One region of the Pseudoalteromonas sp. S4492 genome, then DNA from elsewhere that is predicted to be linked to it. Evidence: predicted binding sites of a transcription regulator. Region 1 holds the regulator's gene; the other holds the start of a gene.
The links. Region 1 encodes ArgR, which controls arginine synthesis, uptake and breakdown. Its sites were predicted from a motif close to ANTGAATANNTATTCANT; they were not measured.
Positions count from the first base shown of each region.

Region 2: the regulator ArgR is predicted to act here: its motif matches at 11,611-11,628, upstream of argC (N-acetyl-gamma-glutamyl-phosphate reductase).

Region 1 covers NZ_PNCP01000041.1:4,037-20,174, reverse strand. The annotation lists gene lptD (LPS assembly protein LptD) at 1-1,769, shown strand, start outside; gene surA (peptidylprolyl isomerase SurA) at 1,806-3,098, shown strand; gene pdxA (4-hydroxythreonine-4-phosphate dehydrogenase PdxA) at 3,104-4,096, shown strand; gene rsmA (16S rRNA (adenine(1518)-N(6)/adenine(1519)-N(6))-dimethyltransferase RsmA) at 4,093-4,899, shown strand; gene apaG (Co2+/Mg2+ efflux facilitator ApaG/CorD) at 4,883-5,272, shown strand; gene CWC28_RS13665 (symmetrical bis(5'-nucleosyl)-tetraphosphatase) at 5,279-6,094, shown strand; gene CWC28_RS13660 (methyl-accepting chemotaxis protein) at 6,236-8,251, shown strand; gene CWC28_RS13650 (DUF3718 domain-containing protein) at 8,588-8,965, opposite strand; gene folA (type 3 dihydrofolate reductase) at 9,045-9,524, opposite strand; gene cgtA (Obg family GTPase CgtA) at 9,604-10,758, opposite strand; gene rpmA (50S ribosomal protein L27) at 10,913-11,170, opposite strand; gene rplU (50S ribosomal protein L21) at 11,188-11,499, opposite strand; gene ispB (octaprenyl diphosphate synthase) at 11,910-12,881, shown strand; gene mdh (malate dehydrogenase) at 12,971-13,906, opposite strand; gene argR (transcriptional regulator ArgR) at 14,132-14,599, shown strand; gene CWC28_RS13605 (Dyp-type peroxidase) at 14,596-15,495, opposite strand; gene CWC28_RS13600 (ABC transporter ATP-binding protein) at 15,557-16,138, opposite strand, start outside.
Region 2 covers NZ_PNCP01000024.1:40,052-56,189, reverse strand. The annotation lists gene plsY (glycerol-3-phosphate 1-O-acyltransferase PlsY) at 1-275, opposite strand, end outside; gene folB (dihydroneopterin aldolase) at 504-860, shown strand; gene folK (2-amino-4-hydroxy-6-hydroxymethyldihydropteridine diphosphokinase) at 862-1,350, shown strand; gene CWC28_RS07490 (undecaprenyl-diphosphate phosphatase) at 1,347-2,150, shown strand; gene mpl (UDP-N-acetylmuramate:L-alanyl-gamma-D-glutamyl-meso-diaminopimelate ligase) at 2,312-3,655, shown strand; gene CWC28_RS07480 (flavin prenyltransferase UbiX) at 3,678-4,301, shown strand; gene CWC28_RS07475 (ABC transporter ATP-binding protein) at 4,298-5,227, shown strand; gene CWC28_RS07470 (ABC transporter permease) at 5,227-5,994, shown strand; gene trmB (tRNA (guanine(46)-N(7))-methyltransferase TrmB) at 5,994-6,659, shown strand; gene CWC28_RS07460 (bifunctional diguanylate cyclase/phosphodiesterase) at 6,656-8,506, opposite strand; gene panP (pyridoxal-dependent aspartate 1-decarboxylase PanP) at 8,755-10,383, shown strand; gene argE (acetylornithine deacetylase) at 10,403-11,554, opposite strand; gene argC (N-acetyl-gamma-glutamyl-phosphate reductase) at 11,775-12,785, shown strand; gene argB (acetylglutamate kinase) at 12,785-13,543, shown strand; gene CWC28_RS07435 (ornithine carbamoyltransferase) at 13,551-14,471, shown strand; gene CWC28_RS07430 (argininosuccinate synthase) at 14,481-15,683, shown strand; partial or broken gene argH (argininosuccinate lyase) at 15,737-16,138, shown strand, end outside.

The DNA.
Region 1 (16,138 bases):
CCGGCGAAACACCGGTGTGGGCAATCGAAGCTGACGAAATTGACTTATCAAGTGAAGATGGCTGGGGCGAAACCCACAATACCGTATTACGAGTATTTGATACGCCCGTGCTTTATATTCCCTATTTTACGTTTCCGTTAGATGACCGCCGTAAATCAGGTTTATTAACACCTAATTTCTCAAGTTCTGGTCGCTACGGTATTGAAACTATCACTCCGTATTATTGGAATATTGCACCTAATTACGACGCCACCATTACGCCTCGCTATATGTCGAAGCGCGGCTTACAAATGATTGGTGAGTTTCGTTATTTAACTGAGCAAAACAACGGTCTCATTGCCGTTGAATACTTAGATAAAGATGATGAAGAGCCAAATGTTGACTCGCGTTATCTATTCCATTGGCAGCAGCAAAGCTACTTTGGTGAGAACTGGCGCGGTAATATCGATATTACTAACGTTAGTGATGATAACTACTTAACCGATTTAAATTCTGGTTATGCGACCCGTACAGACACTCAGTTATACCGCACAGGTTCACTCACCCACTTAGGTGACACTTGGCGTACTAATATCAAGTTGCAAAGTTTTGAAGTGCTTGGTGATCACCGCGAATCATACGCGGCGCTGCCACAAATTAGCTTTTCGCAAACTGATGCCTATAACTTTTATGGCGTTGATTTAACCTTAGATGGTGAGCTTAGCTACTTCACGAATGATGATGCCGTCATTGATGAAGCAAGCCGTGTTCACATAGAACCGAAAGCAAGTTTTGGTTATCAAGAATATGCCTGGTCGTTTTTATCTGAATTCAGTTTACTGCATACAGAATATAATCAGCATGGTGATTTAACAGGTACCGACTACGACGAAAAAGTCACCCGTACCCTGCCAAAAGTGCGATTATACAGCCAATTAAATTTTGAGCGTGATACTGCGTTTTTCTTTAAAGATGGTATTCAAACACTTGAACCACAAATTCAGTACTTGTACACCCCTAATAAAGACCAATCAAACATTGGCCTTTACGATACAACAAAATTACAAGACGACTTTTTTGGTTTATTTAGAGACCGTCGATTCTCAAGCATCGACCGCATTGCCACTGCGAACCAATTTACGTTAGGTGCGACAACTCGCCTGTTTAGCAGTGAAAACGAAGAAGTATTTAATTTCAGCGCTGGCCAAATATTCTATTTAAGTGATGATGCTAAACCTACATCACAAGGTATTAATGTTGATACTAACTACAATGCCTTGTTCGCAGCGCAAACCATGTTACATTGGCACCGTCGCTGGTATTTATCAGGTGGTATTCAATACGACACTGATGGTAAAGAAATTATTCAATCAAATATCACCTTAGATTATAAAGGTGACGATAAACAGCTCGTGCAATTGAACCATCGCTATGCAAATGATGTCTCAGGCAATACAATCGAGCAAGTTGGTCTATTTACCAGCATTCCGCTATCGCAAGATTGGCAGTTTGTTGGCAGCTATCACCGCGATTTAGAAAGTGGTCGTAGTATTGAGGTTTTCAGCGGTCTTCAGTATGAATCGTGCTGTTGGGCGTTTCAAATCACAGGCCGTCGTCAAATCGAAACTGATTTAAACCAGGCGATTGGTCAAGAGCAAGCAACCTTTGATACCAGTATTGGCTTCAATATCGTATTAAAAGGGCTTGGAAGTAAAAGCCGTTATGATGCACAAAAATTATTACAACAAGGTATTTTTGGCTATCGTAGACCGTATTTTCTTAATAACTAGTACCGCAGTACTATTAGCAAGAGTATTAGAAAAAGTATGAATTTAAAAAAATTATTTGCATCTGCATTATTAACAGTTGGCCTTTGCCAAAGCGTTTTCGCAAAACCTGTCGAAATCGACAAAGTCGTTGGTGTAGTTAACCAAGGTGTTATTTTACAAAGTGAAGTAGATACCATAATCAACCGAGTAAAAACTCAAGCTGCAGAGCAAGGTCAAGAATTACCTTCTGATGACACGCTTCGCATTCAAGCAATTGAACGTTTAGTTAACCAAACTCTGATGATGCAACTTGCTGAACGCATGGGCTTAGAAATCTCTGATTCTCAGTTAGACCAAACGCTAGAAAACATGGCGCGCGAGCAAGGTGGTTCAATCGCTGATTTACGCCGTACAATTGAAGCTGCAGGCGAGAGCTACCCAGCATACCGTGAAGAAATTCGTAAAGAGATCACCACGCAACAAGTTATGCGTGCGAACGTTGACCGTCGCATTTATATCAGCCCGCAAGAAATCGATAACCTTTTAAAAATTATGGAAACTCAAGGTAAAAGTGCCGAAGAGTACGATATTGGTCACATCCTGATTGATATTCCAAGTGATGCAACACCGGATGAAATCACCAGTGCTAAAACGCGTGCGGACAAAGTTATCGAATTTTTAAAAGAAGGCAAAGAATTTAAACGTATCGCTATTTCATCTTCTAGTGGTTCAAAAGCACTTGAAGGTGGTCAGCTTGGTTGGATGAGCATTAACGAAATGCCATCACTATTCGCTGAAGCGGTAAAAGGTCATAAAAAAGATGATATCGTTGGCCCGCTTCGCTCTGGCGCTGGTTTCCACATTATTAAAGTACAAGATGTTCGTGGCCGTCAAGTAGTTGAAACTACTGAAGTTCGTTCGCGTCATATCTTAGTTAAACCATCAATTATTTTAAGCGAAGAAAAAGCTCGTGACATGCTTAAAGGCTTTGCAAAAGACCTTCGAGAAGGTAAAGCTGACTTTGCTGAGCTTGCTAAAGAGTACTCTGAAGACCCAGGTTCTGCATTAAAAGGCGGTGAGTACGATTGGACAGACCCAAGTACTTATGTACCAGAGTTCAAAAATACTCTGCTTTCGCTAGAAAAAAATGAAATCAGCGAGCCGTTCAGAACACAGTTTGGTTGGCACATTGTACAGCTACTTGACAAGCGTGTAGCAGATAAAACAGAGCAAGCTAAGCGTAACCGCGCTCACCAACTACTGTTTAATCGTAAATTTAAAGAAGAAAGTTTCAACTGGCAGCAAGAAATGCGTGAGCAAGCACACGTTGACATTTTCCCAACAGAATAAAAATTATGACCATTAGAATTGCAATTACCCCAGGTGAGCCAGCCGGTATTGGCCCTGATTTACTTATCAAGTTAGCGCAGCACCAGTGGGATGCCCAACTGGTGGTGATTGCTGATGGTGCGCTGTTAAAACAGCGCGCCAAGTTGCTTGGCTTAGACATTAACTTAATTGACTTTGATGATAGCCAAACGCCTAGTATTGCGCCTGCTGGCAGTGTTTACTTACACCAAGTAGATTTAGGCACAGACGTTGAAGTAGGTGTACTAAATGACGCCAATGGTCAATATGTACTCGATACATTGCGTATCGCCAGTGAAAAAAATATGGACGGTACCTTTGCCGCAGTTGTTACAGGCCCAGTACATAAAGGAATTATCAACAAAGCAGGTATCTCATTCAGCGGTCACACTGAGTATTTTGCACAGCAATCGAATACTGCTGATGTCGTGATGTTGTTAGCAACCGAAGGCTTGCGCGTAGCACTTGTCACGACGCACATACCGCTTGCTTACGTATCGCGCGCAATCACCGTTGAGCGTTTAAGTAAAGTTGCCACTATTTTAAACCATGACTTGCAAACTAAGTTTGGTATTGAAAAACCACGTATCCTCGTCTGTGGCCTCAATCCACATGCTGGCGAAGATGGTCATTTAGGCACTGAAGAAATTGATACCATAGCGCCAACGTTAGAGCTGTTAAATAACCAAGGCATGAACTTAATTGGACCATTGCCTGCTGATACCCTTTTTCAAGATAAATACCTTTCGCAAGCAGATGCAGTGCTAGCAATGTATCACGATCAGGGATTACCTGTGCTAAAATACAAAGGTTTCGGCAATTCGGTCAACATCACCCTTGGCCTGCCATTTATTCGCACCTCAGTAGACCATGGTACGGCGCTCGATTTAGCCGGCACGGGTACTGCTGATGTAGGTAGTTTTGAATTAGCGATCCGCGAAGCAATTAAGCTCGCCCATGAAAAAGCACAGAATCAATGACAGATAAAGTACATTTAGGACACCGCGCACGTAAGCGTTTTGGTCAAAACTTTTTAAACGATGACATGATCATCGACAAAATCGTCACGGCTATCGATCCTAAACCTGAAGACAATTTAGTAGAAATCGGCCCGGGTCTTGGTGCAATCACTGAGCCAGTCGCTGATTTAAGTGGCCACCTAACTGTTGTTGAGCTAGATAAAGACTTAGCAGAACGTTTAACAAGCCACCCATTCTTAGGGCCAAAATTAACGGTGCATCAAGGCGATGCAATGAAGTTTGATTTTAGCACTCTGATCAAGTCTGACGAAAAATTAAAGATTTTTGGTAACTTACCTTATAACGTATCGACCCCACTGCTATTCCATTTATTTGAGTTCGCAGATAACGTTGAGCATATGCACTTTATGCTACAAAAAGAAGTGGTCAAGCGTATGGTAGCAGGCCCAGGCAGTAAAGCGTTTGGCCGTTTAAGTGTAATGACACAATATTACTGCCACGCAATGCCAGTAATTGATGTGCCACCAGAGTGTTTTAAGCCAGCTCCTAAAGTTGATTCAGCGGTTATTCGCTTGATCCCGAAAAAGCCAGAGCAACGCACAGCTAAAAGCACTAAACTTTTAAATACAGTATGTTTAGAAGCGTTTAATCAACGCCGTAAGACACTGCGTAACAGCTTAGCTAACTTGCTTACAGCTGAAGAGCTAACAGGTATCGGTATAGATATCACTCTTCGTGCAGAAAGCCTGTCTTTACAACAATTTATTGATATAGCTAATTGGATTTATGACAACAAGCAGTAATTTAGGTTCTCCAATTAAGGTGTCGGTTGAGACCTTCTATGTAGAAGGTCAATCAGAGCCTGAACAAGATAAATACGTTTTTGCTTACTCAATCACCATAAAAAACCACAGTTTATGTAGTGCTAAGCTTTTGAGTCGTTACTGGTTAATTACCGATGCCAATGGCAAAGAAGTGGAAGTACAAGGTGAAGGCGTTGTTGGTGAAACACCGACCATTGCCCCTGGTGAAAGTTACAAATACACCAGCGGTGCGGTACTTGATACCCCTGTAGGGACAATGCAAGGCCACTACACCATGCGCAACGAGTTTGGTACTGAATTTGAAGCACCAATCGAGGTGTTTCGTTTAGCCCGTCCAAACATTTTGCACTAGGTAACAATGGCTGACTACGCAATTGGTGACTTACAGGGCTGTTATAGTGAATTTGATACGCTTTTAAAACGTGTCGATTTTAACCCAAGCCAAGATCATCTCTACTTAGTCGGCGATATTGTCGCTCGAGGCCCTGATTCACTCGCCTGCCTCGAGCACCTTTATACAATGCAAGGCAGTGTCAGTATTACCCTTGGTAATCATGATTTACACCTTATTGCTTGTCATTATCTAAATAAACCAGCAAACCCAAAAGATAAACTTGCTGATGTTTTTGATAGCCCAAAACGCGCTGAATATATTCACTTTTTGCAACAGCAACCATTAGCCTTATGGCTTGAACGCTATGACATGCTCATAAGCCATGCTGGCTTAAACCCTAATTGGTCGATAAAAAAAGCACTAAAGCGTGCTCGCTTTGCAGAGCGTTGCTATCAAGGTGCTGATGCAAGCCATTACTTTGCCAATATGTATGACCCTCATCCATTAGCATGGCAATCAACATTACCTAACGAGGCTAAATTTCGTTATATCGTTAATTACTTCACGCGCATGCGCTTTGTTAATTTGCTTGGTGAACTCGATTTCAGTAACAAAACCAGCATTAGTGAAGATAGCTCAATAATCCCTTGGTTCGAGCATCCGAATATTAGTAAGCTCAAGCAACAGATCACATTTGGTCATTGGGCTGCTTTAGAAGGTAAAGTTAAAGCTAAAAATATTCACGCTCTCGACACCGGCTGTGTATGGGGAGGTGCTATGACACTCATGGAACTCAGCCAAAAAGGCTGTTTTGTCGAAAAATCCCACTCTTTTATCTAAATAAACTGAAAAATAGCTGAACATCTGTTAGATTTATAACAATTAAAGTTAATTTAATTTAAAGCTAATTAAATTTAAATACTTAACTAATTGGCAACCTTGCCGATAAGTGTTGATTAGTACTATTTTCTGGAATTACATATGAACTTGACCGTTAGACAGCGTATTTGGGGTGGCTTTATTGTTATTACGTTACTCCTGCTATTTATTGGTGGTAACTCGTTGATCAGAATTACCAACATTGATCAATCAACGCAGCGAGTTAATCAGCTGTCATTACCGGCTCTCGATAAAAGTTATGAGTTGCAGGTTGAATTCATTTTGATGAGTAAATCGGCACAAGCCAGCTTTTACACCACATCACAAGATGAGTTAGCGGCTCTTCGCAAGAATTTTACTGAACAGAAAAAGCGTTACGATAGCTCTTACCAAGAGCTACAGCAGATAGTGAGTAACGATCCTAAACTGAAACAAAGCAGCCAAGAAGTTGAACAAACTTATAAACGTTTTGCTAAATCTGTTGATAACCTTTTCGCAGATAAACAAACTCAGCTAGAACTGAATAAAACGCTACGCACGCAGCTTGAAAGTATCGAGATCAGCGCCGAAGATGCTAACTCAGTTGTGCTAGATATCATTGATATTGATGGCCTTGAAGAAAACCACTCACGTGCTTATCAAGCTGCCAACAACATGGAAAACAACTTCCAGTCAGTCGTCACTAATAGTACTGATATGTTAACGGTTAAAACCCTTAACACGTTAGATATTGTTAAAAACGAGCAAGTTTACTATTTGGAAGAAGTTGAACGAAGCCTTGGCCTTATTCGCCCAGCTATCATTGATAATAATGCTGACTTATATAATGACCTAAATGGTTATTTTGAAAGCCTTGCCAATAACGTGCGCGGCAACAACAGTTTATCTGCAAATAAAAAACGCCTAATTGATGCAATTGCACAAACTGAATCTGAACTAGCCAATGCAGAAAAATCAACGACCGAAGCCCTGAAACAACTTAAAGAGCTGGTTGATCAAGCAACTGTCCTTGCCTTTGACTTACAGCAAGATGTAAGCGGTAATGTATCAACGGCGACTATTTGGACTTGGATTGCCATGGTTATCGCGACTTTAATTGCTATTGCAGTAGCAGCGATTACAGTTAACCGTATTACTAAACCTCTATCTGAAGTTAATCGAATTCTTGATATTGTTGCTAGTGGTGACATGACTCAACGCCTAGATGATTCAGCTAAAGATGAGTTTGGTGAGTTATCACGAAGCTGTAATACACTCATCGAAAGTTTGCGTACGCTTATTCAAGGTATTATTTCTCGCTCTACACAGCTTGCTGCGGCTTCTGAGGAAACTTCAGCAATCACTGAAGAGTCAAGCCAGGCGATTCGTAATCAACAAGCACAAGTTGAACAAGCTGCAACTGCAACCACTGAAATGAGCAGTACATCACAAGCGGTAAGCAGCAGTGCTCAACAAGCGCTGAGTGAAATTAAAAACGCGGATAAAGAAGCAGACCGTGTTAAAGGTATTTCTTCACAAAATAAAGCAACCATTGAACAACTTGCCCGTGAAGTTGATGATGCATCACAAGTTATCAATCAACTACACAAAGACAGCGCATCAATTGGCGGTATCTTAGATGTTATTCGTGGCATTGCAGAGCAAACTAACCTACTTGCGCTTAATGCTGCAATTGAAGCTGCACGTGCTGGCGAACAAGGCCGAGGCTTCGCTGTTGTAGCTGACGAGGTTCGCTCTTTAGCAAGCAAGACTCAAGAGTCGACCCAAGAGATCCAAGCTATGATTGAATCACTTCAGGTTGGCGCTGAGGCTGCTGTATCGGCGATGTCGAAAGGTAAGCAACAAGCTGAGTCGTGTGTTGAGCAGTCAGACCTTGCCAACACAGCCCTTGATTCAATCACTGCAGCCGTTGCACAAGCTCATAATGTAAGTGAAGAGATCTCAACAGCCGCTCACGAACAGCAACAAGTATCACAAGAAATTAGCGAACGCTTAGAGTCGATTGTGGCAATTGCAGAGCAAACAGCTGAGGGCGCAAACCAAACCAATATTTCAAGTTCAGAAGTTGCTAAGTTAGCAGAAGAACTACGTTTATCGGTCGATGCGTTTAAAGTTTAAGAAGCTGTAAACGAGTTACGAGTTACGAGTTACGAGTTACGAGTTACGAGTTACGAGTTACGAGTTACGAGTTACGAGTTACGAGTTACGAGTTAACAAAGATAGAAGCCGTGTTTGTGAAAAAAAACACGGCTTTTTTGTATGTATTCATATCAATTCGCCTATCTTGTGAGCTGACTACACTTAATATTAGCCTGCCTCCCCTCCCAAATAGGCGCATTTTTTAATAGCAAATAATTACGTATTACAGCGAGTAGGAATTAATTTAGCGAAGCGTTTTTCAGGCATAAAAAAACCGCAACGAGTGCGGTTTCTTAAATTCTATTGGCTTTTAAATTAAAGACCTGCGCGGTCTTTAATAACAGCGATTAGTGGTGAACCACCGTGGCCGTTTGCTTCAGCCCATGCGATGTCTGCACCGTCTTCTAAAGAACTTTTAGATAGGTTCTTAACGATGTATTCACCTGTATCTGCTGCGCCGCTTTCGATTGCATGACGAAGCATGTTATTACCATTACACTGTACAGCATCAAAGATGTTACGGATTTTAACACGTGAGCTCTTAAGCTTATCACGTAAACGGTTTTTATCATCTGCTGCAATATACTCACAGATTGAAACCGCTAATTGATCATCAGCTTTTGCTGGTGCTGTATACGCAACTGACGCTGAAACAACAGCCGCTGCAAGTAACATATTTGGTAACTTCATCATATTTTGCCCTTATGTAATACTTTCTTCTTACCAAGATTGTGTAATATTGTACCAACTAATTAATTTTACCGCAATAATGTTACGAATTTTTGTACAGGGTTACAAACGTATACGAGTAAGGGTTTTTGTTATCAGGCTGATGCTGTTCTTGCTCGACAACTGTCCAATTAGCAACACTTTCGTAATCTGGGAACTGCGTATCACCGCTTACTTCAAGATCGATGAATGTTAAGTATAGTCGATCTGCCAGAGATAGAAATTGTTCGTAGATATTTCCGCCACCTATAATCATAACTTCTTCAACTTCAGCAACCAATGCCAGCGCAGCCTCTGGTGAAGTAACCACCTCAATCCCTTCTGCTGTGTAATCAGCGTTGCGCGTGATAATAATATTTTGACGTCCAGGTAAAGGGCGACCAATGGATTCAAACGTCTTACGGCCCATGATCACAGGCTTTGCCATAGTTACTTTTTTAAAGTGCTGTAGATCGGCGGGTAAATGCCATGGCATCTGGTTGTCTTGGCCTATTACTCGGTTATTTGCCATAGCAGCAATCATTGAAATTTTCACACTAAACCTTAATACTTTTTTCTTATTAATAAAAAAGGAGCGCATGGCTCCTTTTCAGTTTAAAATTTTATCGTTGGTAGATAACTTCTACATCGTAGTCATCATCATCCCAGTCGTCATCCCAATCATCATCATCTTGAGATGTTGCTTTCTGATGGTAAGTATCCCACTTAAATTCAACTTCTTCTTTCTCTTCTTCAGCGAATTTCTCTTTCGGCATACTATCAAGCAGCGCCATAATGTCATGACACAATGCTTGGGTATTTTGCTTGTTTGCAGCAGAAATACGGTAAACATTAACCTCTTCACCTAGCTCTTCGGCAATTTCATTACACAGGGCTTCGGCTTCATCTTCTGGCAATAAGTCGATTTTGTTAAATACTAACCAACGCGGCTTTTCAGCAAGTTTGGGGCTGTACTGGTGTAGCTCGTTAATAATCGCAAAGGCATTATCAACTGGGTTAGTACCATCAACTGGCATAATATCAATAATATGCAGTAATACACGACAACGTTCTAAGTGCTTTAAGAAGCGAATACCCAGACCCGCACCTTCTGAAGCGCCTTCAATCAGACCAGGAATATCTGCAATAACAAATGATTTATTCGCATCAGGGCGTACTACACCAAGGTTAGGAATAAGCGTTGTAAATGGGTAATCAGCCACTTTTGGTTTTGCCGCCGAAACACTACGGATAAATGTTGATTTACCAGCATTAGGTAAACCCAGCAAGCCAACATCAGCAAGTAGCATTAACTCAAGGCGTAAGCTGCGAACTTCACCAGGTGTACCTAGTGTCTTTTGACGTGGTGCACGGTTAGTACTTGATTTAAAACGTGCATTTCCCAAGCCATGGAAACCACCTTTCGCAACTACAATTTTTTGACCATGTTTAGTTAAATCACCTAGTGACTCTTCTGTATCAACGTCAGTGATACGCGTACCTACAGGTACTTTAAGCGTCAAATCAGCGCCCTTTTTACCTGTCATGTTACGGCTTTGGCCATTTGTACCGCGCTCTGCTTTATGAAAACGCTCAAATTGATAGTCAATTAAGGTATTTAAGTTTTCATCGGCTTGTAGATAAACGCTGCCGCCATCGCCGCCATCGCCGCCATCAGGACCGCCGTCTGGTACATATTTTTCACGTCGGAAAGATACGACACCGCTGCCGCCATCACCCGCGTCACAACGAATTTCTACTTCATCTACAAACTTCATGATTACTCACTTTAAGATTGGCTTGTTAATAACTCTATTATATACCTAAGCCCTTCTGATTGCAGGCTTAGCTTAGGTATATATTTATGCGCATTAGTATGCGCCTCAAAACAAAAAACCCCGCAAAGGCGGGGTTTTTCAAATATCGAGATGATTACTCAGCTACGATATTTACGTATTTACGGTTTAAAGGACCTTTCTGTTCGAATTGAACTTTACCATCTGCTTTTGCGAAGATAGTGTGGTCTTTACCGATACCTACGTTTGCACCAGCGTGGAACTTAGTACCACGTTGACGAACAATGATGCTACCCGCTAGAACTGATTCGCCACCAAAACGCTTAACACCTAGGCGTTTGCTTTCTGAATCGCGACCGTTACGAGTACTACCAGCTGCTTTTTTATGTGCCATTTCTCAGTACCTCTAAATTAAGCGCTAATGCCAGTGATTTTAACTTCAGTGAACCATTGACGATGGCCCATTTGCTTACGAGAATGCTTACGACGTCTAAATTTAACGATCTTAACTTTCTCACCGCGACCGTGTGAAACAACCTCAGCTGTTACTTTACCACCGTTTACGAACGGTACACCGATCTCGATTTTCTCACCATCAGCAACTAAAAGTACTGAATCAAATTCAACTGCTGCACCAGTTTCAACGTCTAATTTCTCAAGACGAATTGTTTGACCTTCAGTCACACGGTGCTGTTTACCACCACTTTGGAAAACCGCGTACATAATTAACTCCGTCTGTGCGCCCTCAAATCGACGCAACTAAAATATTCTTCAATAGGGCGCGAAGTTTACGCTAATGTGCAAAAACTAGCAAGCCTCTTTTTCGATAAAATGAATAAAAAATAGCTGCATTGAGAGCAATTCAATATTTTCCCCTATTCTATCCTAAAAACACCACATGCCAAGCGGTTTTTACGATCTCATGACAATTAAATTACGCCAATAATACAGACTTTGTGAATTCAAAAAGCTGATCACTTATTAATCAAGGTTATAAATTTATGTCAGCAAAATTGATCTGAAATAAAAAACTTTACAGTGTTTTTTTAATGAATCATCACAAAATATCGAGCAAGCGCTTTTTTTGTTGTACAATCAGCCCCGTATACCCATAAATATTGGCTCGGAGATCAATGGATATAAAAGCTATCCAGACGTTAATCGAAAATGAAATGGATGACGTCAATCAACTTATACACGCCCAAATGCGCTCAGATGTCGCATTGGTTAACCAACTCGGTTTATACATAGTAAACAGCGGTGGTAAGCGCGTTCGACCTATGTTGGCCATTTTAGCGGCAAAAGCACTCGGTTATGAGGGCAAAGACCATATTACGCTTGCTACTATCATCGAGTTTATTCATACCGCGACCTTATTGCATGACGACGTTGTCGACGAGTCACATTTACGCCGTGGTACACCAACAGCCAATGCTGAATTTGGTAATGCAGCGAGCGTTTTGGTGGGTGACTTTATCTATACACGTTCATTTCAGTTGATGGTTGGCCTAGGTAAAATGCCAATTATGCAAATTCTAGCTGATGCAACGAATGTCATCGCTGAAGGCGAAGTATTACAGCTAATGAACTGTAATGACCCAGACACGACAGAACAAAGCTACATGCAGGTTATTTACAGCAAAACGGCAAAATTGTTCGAAGCTGCAACTGGCCTTGCTGCAATTATTACCGAGCAAGATGAGCAAACCCTTGAAGCATTAAACTTATACGGTATGCATCTTGGCACGGCATTTCAATTAGTGGATGATGTACTTGATTACAACGCCGATGCTGAGCAACTTGGTAAAAACATTGGCGATGATTTAGCTGAAGGTAAACCTACCCTACCGCTTATCTACGCAATGCAAAAAGGCACCCCAGAGCAAGTGAAGCTAATTAGAGACGCTATTGAGCTTGGCAATGGTATGGATCACTTAGAGAGCATTCTAGCAGCATTAGCTGATACTAAAGCGCTTGAGTTTGCAATGCAAAAAGCTGAGCAAGAAGCTGACAAAGCGATTGCTTGCATTGCTTTCTTACCAGACACACCGTACAAACAAGCATTAGAGAGTTTGGCACGCATCGCCGTTGCCCGCGATCATTAAACGCTATTTATTCGAGCCATTAAAAAAGCCTGCATATGCAGGCTTTTTTGTTTTCGGCGATTTAAAAAACCGCCTATCATCTGTCGGAATTAACCGTTGATGAAATCAACACCTTCTTGGATGTCTTTGTTAAGAGTAGCTAGCATGTCGTTTTTAGCTTGCTCTTCGAATGCACTTAACTCACCGTAAGAAAGGATTTCTTCAACGCCGTTTTTACCTAAACGAACTGGGTGTGCGAAGTAGGCTGCATCACCGTTTTCAACTGCAACGTATGCGTAATCAACAACTTCTTCACCTTGTAAGCCTTTAACTAAAGACATACAGAAGCGTGCTGCTGCAGCACCCATTGAAAGAGTCGCTGAACCGCCACCCGCTTTAGCGTTAACAACTTCAGTACCTGCGTTTTGGATACGTGGAGTTAATGCTGCAACTTCTTCGTCAGTGAAAGTAACACCTTCAACTTGAGAAAGAAGAGGAAGGATTGTAGTACCTGAGTGACCACCGATCACTGGAACTTTAACGTCAGTTGCGCTTAAACCTTTAAGTTCAGCAACAAATGCTTCTGAACGGATCACGTCAAGTGTTGTGATACCGAATACACGGCCTGCATCGTAAGTACCTGCTTTTTTGAATACTTCAGCAACGATTGGCACAGTGCCGTTAACTGGGTTAGTGATGATACCCACTAACGCTTTAGGACAGTTTCTAACGATGCCTTCAGCTAATGTTTTGATGATACCTGCGTTTACGTTGAAAAGGTCCGCACGGTCCATGCCTGGCTTACGTGGCATACCCGCTGGGATAAGAACGATATCACAACCAGCTAATGCTGCGTCTAGGCTGTCAGCACCAAAGCCTTCAACTTTAACGTCTGTTGGAATGTGAGAAAGATCAACCGCTACACCAGGAACAACAGGGGCAACATCGTATAACGATAATTCAGAACCTGCAGGTAAACTTGTTTTTAATAATAAAGACAATGCTTGGCCGATACCGCCAGCTGCGCCTAAAACAGCAACTTTCATTGGAATTCTCCGTAATTTGAGGTAGGAAATATTTGTGGCCCTAAAGATAATGAAATTAGCGACTAAAAACAAATTTATCCTGCTTATTTCGCGTATAATTTCGACCATAGTTGTAAACTTGGCTGTAAAGACACAGCATTTTGGACGACTTTGTAAACTAATACTGCATAAATATGCAGAGTTGTGTAGAATTACCCTACATTTTATGAATAAAGAAACGGCAACATGCAACCACAAGACAAACAAGAAGCACTGATCAAAGCGTTTAAAGCGCTATTAAAAGAAGAAAACTTCGGCTCACAAGGTGAGATTGTCGAAGCATTAAAAGAGCAAGGCTTTGATAATATTAGCCAAAGTAAAGTCTCTCGCATGTTAAGCAAGTTCGGTGCGGTACGTACTCGCAATGCAAAACAAGAAATGGTGTATTGTTTACCAGCTGAAATGGGTGTGCCAACAGCGAAAAGCCCGCTTCGCCAACTTGTTATTGATATTATGCATAACGAAATGATGATCATTATTCGCACCAGTCCAGGCGCAGCACAATTAATTGCTCGTTTACTTGATTCACTCGGTAAAGCAGATGGTGTACTAGGTACGATTGCAGGTGACGACACTATTTTTATCGCCCCTGCGAAGATTTCTGAAATCGATGTGACGCTTGAGCGCGTGCGCACTTTATTCGATACCGTTTAAAGCTGCTTTAAGAAGTTTACTGACGGGGCGAAAAACGCAGAACCCATATCGGCTTGAGTAAAATCGAGCCAATGATCATAGCAATCGCCCTGCCCTAAGCGACTCTTTAATACCTGTTCAAACGCATCCCCTTGCGCAGCACACGAAACCATTAAAATTCCCTGCTTATGCACATCACCAAATGGCATGCTTTGGTTTAGCAATAGTGGCTGGCCATGATCATCTTTTAATTCACTACGAACCGCATGACTGGTTTCTACAGCAGGCACAATCAAGGTGTTATCTAAACGCGTGCGCCCCATGATTTGCTCTTGCTCAGATAACGATAAATGCTGCCAGACACTCAAATCATGCACAAAGCGCTGAACATGGATATAACTGCCTTGGTCTTCAAAGTGACCCGGTTTATCGATAAGTGCTGTACTACGCTTTTGGCGACCATGCGGCGTATCACCCGCATAGATAAAGCCGTTAAAATCACGCCCGTCTAAAAATCGAAAATTACGAACCTGCTCCACCAGCTCAACATCCGGTGTTAATAATTTTAGGATTTGCAGAGCAAATAGATGATTGACATCTTCGCGGTCTGAGCGAATTTGTACAAACAAATCAAATGGCTGGGCACTAATCACATGATCACTGTGAGTTACATTCGGAAAGCTTTGCAATTGACTAGGAATAAACTCGGGTAAGATATGCGGCCAATACTGAGCACCAAGGGCAACCACGCACGACAGCATGGCTTCTGAGAACTGATCAGCAAACTCATCTTGAATGACGCTGACGCGTTTTAGTTTTTTACGTAATGACTCATCATGGCCATCGTAAACATTAAAAAACAGGTGCAAACCATGTAAGTTTGCTTCAGCACAAATCCCAGATTGCGCTTGCGCCATAGTGAATCCTTAGCTTCTCGTTATTTGCACAAAGCCAAGGATTCAAGATTGTTATTTATCACTAATCATGAAAAAAATTGACTGTGTGCGGCATTATTTTTATTTTTACAGGCTGCTCAACAGCTAACACGCGATCTTGCTCTGCGGCAACTTCACACTCTTGACCTGCAATATTGATACGGTACACATAACGCGTGCCGATAAAACGTCTTTGCAAGATAGTTAAACTGTTTGCGTCACTGTGCGCAGCTTCACACAACTGAATATGGTGCGGTCTTATATACACTTGACCTTGCTGGCAATTAGTATTGCTTGCCGTCAATGACTGAACCACACCAAACGCCGTTTCGTATTCAGTTGGCGTTAATACTTTTGCCGTTAAGTATATGCCCGTACCAAGAAACTCTGCAACCACCTTTGAGTTAGGTTGACTAAATAACTGCTCCGGAGAGCCCTGTTGGGCGATTTTTCCACCATGCATAACAGCAAGCGTGTCAGCAAATGCGAAAGCTTCTTCCTTTGAGTGGGTAACAAATACCGCAGAAACCTGCTGAGCTTTAATAATGCGGCGTATATCGGCGATAAGCTCAAAACGTACTTGTGTATCAATATTCGAAAATGGCTCATCAAGTAATAATAAACT
Region 2 (16,138 bases), on a different contig from region 1:
TGGCCTAAACAGGCAGCCACACCAATTAAACCTAACATTAGAGGGTCTATTTTTAAAAAGTAGGCACCCCAAACAGGAATGGTTCCTTTTAAAATGTCAAAGACAAGAACTAAAACAGCGGGGACTTTACCACCAAGGCGATAAACATTTGTAGCACCCGGGTTATTCGATCCATGACTGCGTGGGTCTGGTAGTTTAAACAGCCGTGATACAAGGATAGCGGAAGAGACCGATCCCAGTATGTAAGCTAAAACTAACATTAAAACTTCTAACACGCGCTTCCTTATTTTTTAATCTGCACTTTTGGGCTATCATTGGCGGCAAAACCATCTGCCGCTCTCATCGAGTAGTATGTAAGCACCATATTGCAATGCATCTATCCGTTATTGTAGGGGTAATTTTTATATATTAAAACACTATGACAGCTTATACAGCGCATTATTGAAATCAATAAGCGTTTAGGATGAGTATTGTTTTTAATATTTATGTCACTTGGAGTATCAATGGACAAGGTATATATATCACAACTGCACGTAGACACCATCATTGGCGTGTATGATTTTGAAAAAGAAAGTAAACAAAGCCTGTATTTTGATATTGAAATGTTATGTGATATTTCAGCCGCAGCGGCAACGGATGATATTAATTTAGCCCTTGATTATGCCAAGGTGAGTGAGCGAGTGATTGAGCACACAACAGCAAAACCTGTTGAGCTGCTTGAGACTTTAGTTGAGCAATTAGCTGCATTGATCCTGGCTGAGTTTACGACCAACCAAGTGACTATTCGTGTTAGTAAACCAGCCGCAGTGCCACAAGCGCAAACTGTGGGAGTTGAGATCACCCGTCGTAAGGCAAACTAACATGGCGCAAATATTTATTAGCCTAGGCTCTAATGTCAACAAAGAGCATTATCTTCGACAAGCGCTTATTGCCTTAAAGCCTTATTTTCCTGACTTTATACACTCGTCTGTTTATGAAAGTGAAGCGGTGGGGTTTGCAGGTAACAATTTTTATAATTCAGTGGTTGCAGCAAAAACCGATATGCCATTAGCTGAACTCTGTAAACTACTGAAAAAAATTGAACTTGAGAATGGCCGTACCCGCGAGGATAAAAAGTTTAGCCCGCGCACATTAGACCTTGATTTATTGTTTTATGATGACATTATCTGTGATTCGCCTGCGCAGTTACCGCGGGATGAAATAACCAAAAATGCGTTTGTATTACAGCCTCTTGCTGAAATAGCTCCCGACTTTTTTCACCCTGTAGCTAAGCTAACTTTGGCTGAGTTATGGAATAATTATAACAACCCACAACAAAAACTATGGAAGGTGGAGTTTTCTAACCCATGAGTATTATAGAGATAATTGTTTTAGCCTTAATTCAAGGATTGACTGAGTTTTTACCTATTTCGAGCTCAGCTCATTTAATTTTACCCTCACAAGTTTTAGGTTGGCATGACCAAGGCTTAGCATTTGATGTTGCGGTACACGTAGGTACGTTAGGTGCGGTGGTACTGTATTTTCGTAAAGAAGTGGTGGATATTCTCGGCGCTTGGTTTAAATCATTTGGCTCACAAGGAGCAACCGATGATAGTCGTTTAGGCTGGTGGATTATTGTAGCGACTATACCTGCATTATTAATTGGTTACCTATTCAAAGATTTTGTTGAAAGCTACTCGCGTAATGCATGGGTTATAGCCACCTCAACCATCGTATTTGGTTTGTTACTTTGGTATGCCGACGTAAAAGCAAAGCAAGTTAAGAATATTTACCAAATAAACTTTTTTAGCGCGTTATTGTTAGGGTTTTCGCAAGTTCTCGCTATGGTTTTCCCTGGAACATCGCGTTCAGGTATTACCATTACTGTGGGTTTAATGCTGGGCTTAAACAAGCAAAGCGCTGCACGTTTTTCATTTTTAATGTCAATCCCTGTGATTGCCGCAGCAGGTTCATATTATGTGTATCAGCTTGCAACAGCGGGCGAGGCAATTGATTGGCATGCTATTTTACTAGGCGCAGGTTTATCATTTGTGTCGGCTTATGCATGTATTTTCTTTTTCTTAAAAGTGATTGAGCGCATGGGCATGATGCCATTTGTTATCTACCGCTTACTATTAGGTGTAGGTTTGTTTGCGTTCTTAATGCTGTAAAATAAGTATTCACCTTAATTCGAAAAACACCTCAGATTGAGGTGTTTTTTTATGTTGGCTATTTGGCAAAAGTCTATTGCCGTGTAGTAATGGTAAGTAAAGCTTATATTTGGCATTATAACGCCTTACTTATCTCTTATTCATTTTGCTCAGGACAGTAGATGCATATTCATATTCTTGGAATTTGTGGCACCTTTATGGGGGGAATTGCCGCAATCGCTAAATCGTTAGGTCACACCGTGACAGGCTCTGATCAAAATGTGTACCCGCCGATGAGCACGCAATTAGAAGAGCTAGGTATTACACTCACCCAAGGTTATGACGTTGCCCAACTAGAACCCGCGCCAGATATGGTCGTCATTGGTAATGCTATGAGTCGAGGCAACCCTTGCGTTGAATACGTACTAGATAAAGGCTTGCCTTATACTTCAGGCCCAGAATGGTTAAAGCATAATTTATTGCAAAACTCGTGGGTTTTAGCTGTTGCAGGTACCCATGGTAAAACGACTACAGCCAGTATGCTGGCATGGTTACTAGAATACGCAGGAATGAAACCGGGCTTTTTGATTGGCGGTATCGTACAAAACTTTGGGGTGTCTGCCCGTGTTGGCGAAACGCCATTTTTTGTTATTGAAGCGGACGAATACGACACGGCGTTTTTCGATAAACGCAGTAAATTTGTTCATTATTTACCGCGCACCTTAATTCTAAATAATCTTGAATTTGATCATGCTGATATTTTTGAAGATTTAAACGCAATAAAGAAACAATTTCACCACTTGATGCGTACATTACCCTGTAGTGGCAAAGTGATTTGGCCAAGCCAAGACGAAGCACTACAAGATGTGATTGAACGTGGCCTTTGGAGCGAGAGCGAAACACTCTCGGGTGATTGGGATTACCGTTTACTTAAAGCTGATGGTAGCGAGTTTGAAGTGCTATTAAATTCACAAGTGCAAGGTGTTGTCAGCTGGCAAGCCATGGGTGAGCACAATGTCAAAAATGCCATTATGGCCATTGCAGCAGCCAGACACGTCGGTATCGCGGTATCTGTCAGTATTGCAGGCTTAGCTGAGTTTATCTCTCCTAAGCGCCGTATGGAGCTTAAAGCCGACATTAACTCGATAAAAGTGTATGACGACTTTGCCCATCATCCAACGGCAATTAAAACAACCTTAGCAGGGCTACGTGCAAAAGTAGGCACTGATAAGATAATTGCTATTTTAGAGCCTCGTTCAAACACTATGAAAATGGGCGTGCATCAACAAACCCTAATTGATTCACTCGATGCAGCAGATGATGTGTATTTATTTGAGCCAGAAAATTTAAGCTGGTCGCTTAAAGAATATGCAGACAAAGCTGGTATGCATTGCATGAAAAGCACTGAGGAAATCATTACTCAGGTTGTTGGCAACAGTGCGCCGTCACAACATATTTTAATTATGAGTAATGGTGGTTTTGAAGGTATTCATCAGCGTTTAATCTCTGCTCTTGAACAAAACTAACCCGTATACGGAGCTTAACTGTATGCAATTTAAAGATAAAATAACGTTAGCTTTTAGCGGTGCTTCAGGTGCTCCCTATGGCTTACGGTTACTAGAGGTATTACTTGAACAGCAGTTTCAGGTGTATGTACTGATTTCAAGTGCGGCAAGAGTGGTGCTTGATACTGAATCGAATATTAAACTTTCAGGCAACGAAGACAAAGCGACAGAGCAGCTTAGTACACTTTTTAACGCTGCCCCTGAGCAACTCAAAGTATTTGGTAAAGACAACTGGTTTAGTCCTGTTGCATCAGGCTCAGCTGCGCCGAAAAAAATGGTGGTTTGTCCGTGTAGTGCAGGTTCAGTGTCTGCAATTGCGGTCGGTGCGTCAGATAACTTACTTGAACGCGCTGCTGACGTGGTGATTAAAGAACGTGGGCAATTAATTTTAGTCCCGCGTGAAACGCCATTTAGCGAAATTCACCTTGAGAACATGCTGAAGCTAGCAAAGCTAGGCGTAACCATTATGCCTGCAGCTCCGGGGTTTTATCATCAACCAGAGCAGATTTCAGATCTGGTTGATTTTATGGTGGCGCGAATTTTAGATCATTTAAACATTGAACATACTTTGACGAAACGTTGGGGTTATGGAGAGGGCAAACAGTGAGCGAAAAAACGATCGCATTAAATATTGAAGGCCTAAAAAAGGTTTATAAAAATGGTGTTGAAGCCGTAAAAGGCATTGATTTACAAGTTCAGCAAGGCGATTTCTTTGCTTTACTTGGACCAAACGGTGCAGGTAAATCAACCACCATTGGTGTTATCTCATCGTTAGTGAACAAAAGTGCTGGTCGGGTTCAGGTGTTTGGTCACGACATTGATACAGACCTTGAAGCCGCTAAGTCTGAACTAGGCTTAGTGCCGCAAGAATTTAATTTCAGTCAGTTTGAAACACTAAATCAAATTTTGGTTAACCAAGCGGGTTACTACGGTGTGCCAAGAAAGCTAGCGCATGAACGCGCTGAAAAATACTTAAAGCAGCTAGGTTTACTTGAGAAAAAAGATAAGCAAGCACGCACCCTTTCAGGCGGTATGAAACGCCGTTTAATGATTGCTCGTGCACTGATGCATGAACCTAAGTTACTCATTTTAGATGAACCAACAGCCGGTGTTGATATTGAGCTACGCCGCTCTATGTGGGATTTTCTTCGCGAGATTAATAAGCAAGGTGTGACCATCATCTTGACTACCCATTATCTAGAAGAAGCTGAGCTGTTATGTAAAAACATCGCGATTATCGACAGTGGTGTGATTGTTGAAAACACCACCATTAAAGCGTTACTTGCCAAGCTTGATAAAGAAACCTTTGTACTGGATTTAAAGCAACCTGTGCAGCCAATTAGCATCGACGGTTACAAATACACACTGACTGATGATCACACTTTAGAAGTTGAAGTGGCGAAGTCTCAGGGTTTAAACCAAGTATTTAGTGCGCTGACTGAACAAGGTAATAGTGTGCTGAGTATGCGAAATAAAGCAAACCGATTAGAAGAGCTGTTTGTAGGCTTATTAGAACAAGGGCGAGGCGAATAATGTTTAGATATGGAGTAGCGCTAAAAAGTATTTGGATCAAAGAGTGTATTCGCTTTTTACGTATTTGGGTGCAAACCTTAGTTCCTCCTGCAATCACGATGAGCCTGTATTTTGTGATTTTTGGAAATCTGATTGGTTCTCGTATCGGTGATATGGGTGGCTTTACTTATATGGAGTTTATTGTCCCGGGTCTGATTATGATGTCGGTGATCACCAACTCTTACTCGAATGTTGCTTCGAGTTTCTATTCGACTAAATTTCAAAAAAGCATTGAAGAGCTATTAGTTGCACCAGTACCCAATTACATCATTGTACTTGGCTATATGGGCGGTGGCATGACACGAGGCATGCTGGTTGGTTTAATTGTTACCTGTGTTTCTTTGCTATTTGTTGATATTCAAATTCATAATATTTTTGTGATTATGGCAACGGTTATTTTAACGTCGGCTGTGTTTGCGTTAGGCGGTCTTATCAATGCAATTTATGCTAATAGTTTTGATGATATTAGTATTATCCCGACCTTTATTTTAACGCCGCTGACTTATCTCGGTGGGGTGTTTTACTCTATCACCTTGTTGCCAGAATTTTGGCAAGGCGTATCGCAAGTGAATCCAATTATTTATATGGTGAATGCATTTAGATATGGTTTCTTAGGTGTGTCTGATGTCGATTTATCGGTAGCATTTGGTGTACTTGGTTTATTTATTGTAGGTTTATTTACGTTAGCATTAACCCTTATTAAACGTGGTGTGGGGCTTAGACATTAATGACGGATGCAAATTCGAGAAGTATTGTATCGAATCAACCTGGCTTACATGAAAAGCTAGACGAAATTGTTTTAAAGCACTTAAGTGCTGAATTTAAAAAGCCGATTGCAGAGCATACGCAAGCGGCTTTTGATCAGGTTAACGAGAAGGTGCAGGCGTTTAAGGGGCCGCTCATTCTTGATTCGTGTTGTGGTGTGGGTGAAAGCACCGCTAACTTAGCAAAACGTCACCCCGATGCACTGGTGATTGGCATTGATAAATCATCACATCGTTTAGACAAGCATGATATCGAGTACAAGCAAACGGATGCAGGGCAGTACATTTTAGTACAAGCTGATTTAAACGACTTTTGGCGTTTAGCCGTGGCTGCAAACTGGCAACCTAGTCATCATTATTTGTTGTATCCAAATCCTTGGCCAAAAGCAAAGCACTTGCAAAGACGCTGGCACGGCGCTGCAATTTTTCCGTATATCGTTAAATTAGGCGGTCGCTTAGAGCTTAGAAGTAACTGGGATATATACGTTAAGGAATTTGCCCGCTCATTAGAGCTTGCAGGGCATAAGTGCGATGTTGAACTATACGAAAGCGATACTGCAATTACCCCATTCGAACGTAAATATTGGGCCAGTGGTCAACAAAGTCACCGTTTGGTGATCAACCTTTAATGAATATAGGGAGTCGGTGGTGCAAAGTGACTCCCTTGCATTAAAGTCACACCCGCGCGAGCTAGTGCGTCTGCTATTTGCTCGTTATCAACTTGCTCAGCAATCACTTCAAGTTTAAGTTGCTGAGCATATTTCACCAAGTTCTCAATAAACAGATAGTTATCGGCATTGATATGAATTTGGCTGACCAATCCTTTATCAAGTTTTAGGCCATCAATTTCGAGCTTTCTGATGTGGGGCAAGTTTGAAAAACCCGCGCCAAATTCATTAATAATAACCTGAGCGCCTTTATTTTTTAGGGTATTAATAAACGTTTTTACTTCACTAAAGTAAGCGATAGCATCACGCTCATAAAACTGAAAAATAATATTATGGGGCTGCGGGTAGCGCCTTAGTTGTAACTCTAAAAACTCGCTTAAACTAGGATCGAGAATATCTTGCGCAGTAATATTAATGCTCCAGCGCACATTGGTTTTTCTAAATTGTTCAATGCAACGGGTAAACATGGTACGTCTTAAAAGGCCGTCCATCCGTGAGCGCTTTAATACCATCATAAAGTAATCTGGTGCATGAATACGGCCCGTGGCACTGGCCATTCTGGCAAGGCATTGATAATGGTCAATCTGTTTGCTCTGGTTGTCATAGACAGCTTGAAAATAAGGGACAATGCGATTGTTATCGAAAGCTTCTTTTACTTCTTTGGCAAGGGTTACGTTACTTCTAAATCGCTCTTCAACTTGTTTAAAGACATTTTCATAACGCACAATACGCTGGTTATTTAGCTTTGCTTGTTGCAGCGCAACATGGGCATTTTCAATCAGCATTTGCTTGTTACCAGTGGCGATACCTGCATACAAGCTCACGTAAATATAAGGTTCTTTTAGTGCTGGAATTGCATGGTTAAAGGCCGTTATTACATCATCGATATTGCGCTCATCACTATGCGTTCTTAATAGCGCAATTTTATTGGTTGCTAAACGATAAACAAACCCTTCGCCTGGCATTCGTGATTGAAAATAGCCAAGTAGGTTTGCCATTACTTTATCGCTCACTTGCGTGCCATAAAAACTGCTAATGTCTTCTAACTCATTAATGGCAATAACGGCCAGTTCCATGCGGTGTTTAGTGGTTTTTTTTATGTAGTATTCCAGCGCAACATGGTTCGCAAAGCCGGTACGGGCATCCGTAGAGAGCGAGCGTTTCAGTTGTAAAAAATACAGCCCTGCAATAAGTGCAGCGATAAAGAAAAAGAAGCAGCCGGTGATCATTGCGCGTGTAACACTATGCTGCAGCTGCTGATTCAAATCACTAATGGTTATGTCGGCACCAGTGATATAAGTGTGGCCATTATTATCGACAAAAGTCACAAAAATACTTTTAAAATAGCCCCATTGATCTTTTGAGATCTCAAAGACTGGTTCAGTCGAAAAAAAGGCTTCTTTATTAAGTTCAGTTGCTTCTGGGTAGGCATCTAGAAACTGGGTAACGCGGCCATTGTTTTGATCTTTTTGCGTGTAACTCGAGGCGCTAAAATACACTTTGCCGTCGCGCAGTACCATTGCGTACACATAGGCTAATTGCATTTGTTTTGCATACTCAGATAGAGCACGGCTTTTTTCTTTATAGGTTGCCGCAGAGACTGGTAACCCTGCATTCACTATATTGTGGTAGTCATCACCGAGGATATGTTTGACACTGACCGCAGCATTAAGCAATTTGCTATCGATATTTTCCATGATCTCACTGCGGGTGGTTTCATAGGTGTAATAGATATAGCCAAATAAGCTTATAAAAAATGCGGCGAAGCCATATAGCAGCCAGCTGGTTTTTTGCATTCCTTTGGGCATAGAGGTTCCCTTAGCAGTTATCATTTGATTATACTCAAAAAATGCGGGGCTGATAGTAGAAAATGCCCGCAAATTTCATTAACTGATCACTTTTTTGTCATCGAAATTAGGGCTTTTTTGCTTTATGCGAGACATTTTCGTGATATTCCAGTAAAGTTAGCCAATTTCGTAGAAACAGTGCTGCAAAAGTGCTCACCAAGGTGTCCCATCATCGGGTGCATTTTTAGCTGCTAATTATGGGTATTAGGATGGATCAAAAGCGTTGTGCCGTCGCCTCTAAAGAAAGCTTGATTCGTATTTTTACGGTGCCAGAAGCACCAGACTCGACATTAAGTAAAATCGAATCTGAAATTTCTAGCAATTTAGCTGGGTTCTTAAATGAGAACATTGCAGCGATTGAAAAGCCTTTGCACGAAATTGAAAAAGACTTTCAAACGGCCACTATTCCAGAAGAGCCAACTTTTGTTTCTGATTACGCTCAAGACATTATGGAGCAGTTAGTTGCTCATTCTGTGCATACCGCTGCGCCGAGTTTTATTGGCCATATGACCTCAGCGTTACCGCACTTTGTGTTACCGCTATCTAAGTTAATGGTCGGTCTAAACCAAAACCTAGTAAAAATTGAAACTTCAAAAGCATTCACACCACTTGAAAGACAAGTATTGGGAATGATGCATCATCTTGCTTATGGTGAAAATGACAGTTTTTACAGTAAATGGATGCACAGTGCGAAAACCTCATTAGGCGCATTTTGTTCAGGTGGCACTGTCGCTAACATTACCGCTTTATGGATTGCCCGCAACCGTTTATTAAAAGCCGATGGTGATTATAAAGGCATTGCTGCACAGGGGTTAATCGCTGGAATGCTGCACTATGGTTACAAAGGCTTAGCTGTACTTGTATCTGAGCGAGGCCATTACTCATTAGGTAAAACCGTTGATTTACTGGGCATCGGTCGCGATAACATCATTGCCATTGCTACTGGCGAAAATAATAAAGTTGATGTCGATGCGATGCGCAAAAAGGCTCATGAGCTTGAAGCGTCTGGTATTAAAGTAATGGCGCTTGTGGGTGTTGCTGGGACAACTGAAACGGGTAGTATCGATCCACTAAATGAGATGGCTGATTTGAGCGAAGAGCTTGGCTGTCATTTTCATGTCGACGCTGCATGGGGCGGTGCAACCTTACTTTCTTCAAATTACCGCCACCTTTTAAGCGGTATTGAGCGCGCTGATTCAATTACCATTGATGCACACAAGCAAATGTATGTGCCAATGGGGGCAGGTCTGGTGTTATTTAAAGACCCTGCCGCAACGGATGCTATTGAGCATCATGCGGAATATATTCTTCGTAAAGGCTCGAAGGATTTAGGGAGTCATACACTTGAGGGCAGCCGCCCTGGTATGGCAATGTTAGTACATGCTTGCTTACGTGTTATTGGCCGAAAAGGCTATGAGATGCTGATTGACCGTAGCATCGTGAAAGCACGCACTTTTGCCAACATGATCAAGCAAGATGAAGACTTTGAGTTAATCTCAGAGCCAGAGCTTTGCCTGTTAACCTACCGTTATGTTCCAAAAGAGATCCAAGCAAAGCTGAATGAGGCTGACGAAGAAACGAAATTAGATATTTACGCGTCGTTGAATCGCTTTACTGCAAGCATGCAAAAACGCCAGCGTGAAGCGGGTCGTTCTTTTGTATCCCGTACTCGTTTAACACCTGCAAAATATGACCATCAACCTACCGTGGTTTTTCGCGTTGTTTTAGCTAACCCATTAACCTCTAAAGCGATTCTAAAAGATATTTTAGCGGAGCAAAAAGAGCTGGCGAAAACCGACCCGGTATTTAAAAAATATTTAAGTAAGTATATGGAATAACAAAGGGAGCGTGATGCTCCTATTCACTAAAGCAGCTTGCTTTGATCATGTTACTGATAATCGCTTGCGAAGGTTTTATTTTTTCCATCGCCAAAAACTCATCTGGCTGGTGGGCTTGGTTAATTGAGCCAGGTCCCATAACAATGGTTTCGCAGCCAAGCTGTTGAATGAAAGGAGCTTCTGTACAATAGTTTACAGCGACAGCAGGTTGACCTGAGATTTTTTCGGCCAGCTTTACAAGTGCTGTATCAGTGCTACCACTAAATGCTGGGATAGGTTCATGCATGTCGATAACACTTACAGCATTTGGGTATTGGGCATTAATTTCTTCTGCAGCAGTTAGCAAAATCGCTTGCAGTTCTTGCACGCTTAAACCAGGTAAAGGTCGCATATCAATGTGCATTTCACAGCAGCCACAAATGCGGTTGGCATTGTCGCCACCATGAATATGACCAAGGTTCAAAGTAGGGTACGGAATTTTAAAGTGGTCAACTGAATATTTATTCTTTAATTCTTCTTTAATGATTAACAACTTTGTAATCATTTTATGCATGACTTCGATGGCGTTTAAACCACGCTCAGGATCAGAGCTATGGCCTGAGCGACCAATCACACGAATCGCTGTACTCATATGGCCTTTATGAGTAAATACTGGTGTCATATCAGTTGGTTCACCAATGATACAGCGCGCTGGTTTTAAATCTGGGTGGCGGCAAATTTGCTGTGCACCGGCCATCGTGGTTTCTTCATCGGCTGTGGCTAGGATCAATAGTGGCTCTGTTTGCTTAGTAGCATCAAGCTCGCTAATTGCCTGCAATACAAAGGCAAAAAAGCCTTTCATATCAATACTACCTAAACCATATAGTTTATTGTCATGCTCGCTGAGCTTAAACGGATCGTAATTCCAGCGGCTATCATCAAATGGCACCGTATCGGTATGACCTGCAAGCATTAAACCGCCATCCCCTTCACCACGTTTAGCTAATAAGTTGTAACGGCCTTTGCCGTTTTCAAGCTCCGTGATTTCACAAGTAAAACCAAGGCTTTCGCACCAGTTTGCGAGCAAGGTGATAACCCCTTTATTGCTCATGCACAAAGAATCTTCAATTGCACTAATTGAAGGGGCAGCAATCAGCTGCTGATACATAGATAAAAAAGAGGGTAGCGACATAAAAAATCCAAAAATAATTATTCAATCTAATTGCATAACAATATAAAAGTATTTATGATGAATATCAATTCACTTTTTAAGCATAAATATTAGTAAAGCTGTACGATGAACACGAAACGACGATAACCTGATTTCATTACTTTAGACAGTGTTTTTATTCGCAATTCAGCGAGTAATTTTAGGCGTATCGATAAACAGATTTAATAGGTAAAAGTAAGCAATGAATGTAGTGATTATTGGCGCAAGTGGTTATAGCGGCGCAGAGCTAGCAAGTTTAGTTGCTAAGCATCCAAAACTGACCCTAAAAGCATGTTATGTGTCTGAAGGGAGTTTAGATAAAGATAAATTATTAAGCGATTTATACCCTGAGCACCTTGGATTGTTAGAGTATCCACTACAACCTCTAACAGCTGAGGCTTTCCAAGATATCGAAAATAATGCTGATTATGTGTGCCTGTGTACAGATCACAAGGTCAGTGTTGATCTTGCTCCCCAATTTTTAGCCATGGGTAAAAAAGTATTCGACCTATCTGGTGGCTTCCGTTTAGCTGGGAATGAGGATTACCTAACTTATTACGGTTTCGCACATGAACATCCTGAGCTTTTAACACAAGCTGCATATGGTTTAGCTGAATGGAATAGTGATGCGATCAGTAAAGCAAACCTTGTTGCTGTAGCGGGTTGTTACCCAACAGCAGCACTTAATTCTTTGAAACCACTTAAAGAAGCGGGTTTATTAGCTGATCAAGCTATCATTGTTAATGCGGTATCAGGCGTTACAGGTGCTGGCAGAAAAGCCAGTGTTAATACGCATTTCTGCGAAGTGTCACTTGCTCCTTATGGTTTGTTTAATCACAGACACACACCTGAGATTGAGCAGCACCTTGGTCACCCTGTGCTATTCACCCCACATTTAGGTAATTTTCCTCGCGGAATCTTAGAAACTATTTATGTGCAATTAAAACCGGGCGTAACAGCAGAACAAGTGAGCGCGGCGTATCAAGTGTTAGCTAACGAGCCGTTAATTCGTTTACTTGGCAATAAAATTCCAAGCATCAAAGGCGTCGCTAAACAGCCATTTGTTGATATTGCATGGCAACAAAAAGGTGAGCAACTCATCGTTATGTCAGCGATTGATAACCTGCTAAAAGGCGCGGCAGGACAAGCATTACAGTGTATTAATTTAGCCATGGGTGAACCTCACCACACTGGTTTAGTAGGAGCGCTGTAATGAAAACTTGGATCATTAAAGTCGGTGGTGCTGTGTTAAATAGCGCAGATGCAGCAAAAGCGCTTTTTGATGTTTTAGCCTCTGAACAAGATAACTTTGTCATTGTTCATGGTGGTGGTGCCTTAGTGGATGCTTGGTTACAAGACGCAGGTTTTGTAACTGCAAAACATCAAGGCTTACGTATCAGCCCAAATGAGCAAATGCCTTATATTGTTGGTGCCCTTGCAGGTTGTGCCAATAAACAATTAATGAGCCAAGCAATCAGCGCAGGTCACAAACCTGTGGGTCTAAGCCTTTATGAAGCGGGTGTACTGGTATCTGAAAAACTTAAAGTATTGGCGCAAGTAGGTCAGTGTTCAGGTAGTTGTGACAGCGTGCTACCTAGCTTGCTTGAACAAGGTCGTTTACCCCTAGTGAGCTCTATTGGCTTTGGGGAAGATGGTCAATGGTACAACGTCAATGCAGATGAAGCCGCAGCGGCTATCGCTAAAGAGCTTGATGCAGAACTTATTTTTATGACTGATGTAGAAGCTGTACTTGATGCCAATAAGCAGCCACTACATCAACTTAATACGCAGCAAATCGAAACACTTATCCTTGAAGGAGTTATTCAGGGCGGGATGGAGGTCAAAGTAAAGACCAGCCTTCTTGCTGCCCAACATTTACGACGTGGTGTGTATATCTCAAGCTGGCTTAAGCCAGAGAATTTAGTCGCTTTATTAAAAGGCGAGCATGTAGGAACGAAAATTACACCATAGGTATTTCATGTTAAAGAATTTCTTAAATGGTCTTGAATTAGACCAAAAAGGCGCCCTTAAATTACTTAACTTAGCGCAAAAAATTAAAGCAAATCCAGCTGATTTTAGCCAAGCATTAGCGGGCAAATCAGTGGTTACCTTGTTCGAAAAACCCAGCTTACGTACCCGTTTATCATTCGATATTGGTATTAATAAATTAGGCGGTCATGCGGTTTATTTAGATTCACAAAATGGTGCCATGGGTGCTCGTGAATCAGTTAAAGACTTTGCTCTTAATATCTCCGCTTGGGCTGATGGCATTGTTGCTCGCGTGTATGCACACAAAACACTGACTACACTTGCTGAGTACTCATCGGTGCCTGTCGTTAATAGCCTGTGTGATTTATATCACCCATGCCAAGCGCTTGCTGACTTTTTAACGTTGCAAGAAGTGCATGGCGATGTTAGCAAACTAAAGCTTGCTTACTTAGGTGAAGGTAACAACGTCACACACTCTCTAATGTTATTAGCTGCCACTTTAGGCACTGATTTTGTTGCAGTTTGTCCTAAAGGCAGTTCGCCAGATTCACAAATTCTCAAGCAAGCAGAGCAAATTGCAGCAATGAATGGTGCGTCTGTTATGGTAAGTGACAGAATTGAGGCGGCAGTTGGCGCAAATGCAGTCTATGCTGATACCTGGGTTTCAATGGGTGATAAAACACCGCTTGAGCAGGTAAAAGCTAAATATATGCCTTATCAGCTTAACCAAGCCCTATTAGAGAAAACAGGTGCGCAGACTGTACTACACTGTCAGCCAGCGCATCGTGAGTTTGAAATTACCTCTGAGGTAATGGATGGCCCAGCATCAAAAATTATTCAACAAGCAGAGAATCGTATGCATGCGCAAAACGCTCTACTTGTCACATTATTAAATCCAAATTTTGTTTAAGGAACACCAATGAGTTCAATTAAAAAAGTCGTACTAGCCTATTCTGGTGGTCTTGATACATCGGCAATCGTGCCATGGTTAAAAGAAAACTACGGCTGTGAAGTAATCGCGTTTGTTGCTGATGTAGGCCAAGGCGCAGAAGAGCTCGAAGGCGTTGAAGCAAAAGCTATTGCTTCAGGTGCGTCAGAATGTCATATCGTAGACTTAAAAGACGAAATGGTCAGTGACTATATTTACCCAACTTTAAAAACAGGCGCTATTTACGAAGGTACTTACCTACTAGGTACGTCTATGGCACGTCCGATTATTGCTAAAGCGCAAGTTGAAATTGCCCGTAAAGTAGGTGCTGATGCGCTTTCACATGGTTGTACAGGTAAAGGTAACGACCAAGTACGTTTTGAGTCATGTTTCGCAGCCCTTGCACCGGATCTAAAAGTGATTGCGCCATGGCGTGAGTGGGACTTATCAAGCCGTGAATCATTACTTGATTACTTAGCTGAGCGAAATATTCCATGCTCTGCTTCAGCGACAAAAATTTATAGCCGTGATGCTAACGCTTGGCACATTTCTCATGAAGGTGGTGAGCTTGAAGATCCATGGTGCCAACCAAGTGATCAAGTATGGACGTGGACTAACTCGCCAGAGCAAGCGCCAAATGAAGCTGAATATGTAACATTAAACGTTGTTGAAGGTGAAGTGGTTGCAGTAAACGGTGAATCACTAACACCATATGACTGCTTAGTTAAATTAAATAACATTGCTGCGCCACATGGTGTGGGTCGTGTTGATATCGTAGAAAACCGTTTAGTTGGCATGAAGTCGCGTGGTTGTTATGAAACACCAGGGGGCACTGTGATCATGGCAGCTCTTCAAGCGGTTGATGAGCTTGTGTTAGATAAATCAAGCCGTAAGTGGAAAGAAGTGCTTGGTGGTGAGTTCTCTCACCTAGTGTATGACGGTCGTTGGTTTACGCCATTAAAAGACTCGATTCTTGCTGGGGCTGAATCACTGTCTAAGTTAGCAACGGGTGAAGTTGTGCTTAAGCTTTATAAAGGCCAAGTCACTGCGGTACAGAAAAAATCACCGAATAGTTTATACAGCGAAGACTTTGCAACCTTCGGTGAAGATGATGTATATGACCAATCACATGCTGAAGGCTTCATTCGTTTATTCTCGCTATCAAGCAGAATCTCAGCACTAACGAAAAAGTAATTTAATTATTGCTCTGCACGAGCAGGGCAATAGCCGAATTTGGAGACAGTTCAATGGCACTATGGGGCGGACGTTTTTCTACGGGTCCAGATGAAGCGTTTAAACAATTCAACGATTCACTTCCTTTTGATTATCAACTTGCAGAGCAAGACATTATTGGTTCAGTTGCTTGGGCAGGGGCGTTAAAACAAGTTAACGTACTTAATCAGCAAGAATACGATGACCTCGTTGCAGCACTTAATAAGTTGCTAGATGAGGTTAAAGCAAACCCACAAGCAGTCGCTGTAGCAGGGCATGAAGACATTCATTCTTATGTTGAATCAGCACTGATTGATAAAGTGGGCGACCTTGCTAAAAAACTTCATACCGGTCGTAGTCGTAATGACCAAGTTGCAACCGATTTCCGCTTGTGGTGTCGTGATACTGCTGAGCATATCCTTGAGGCAATTGCAGAG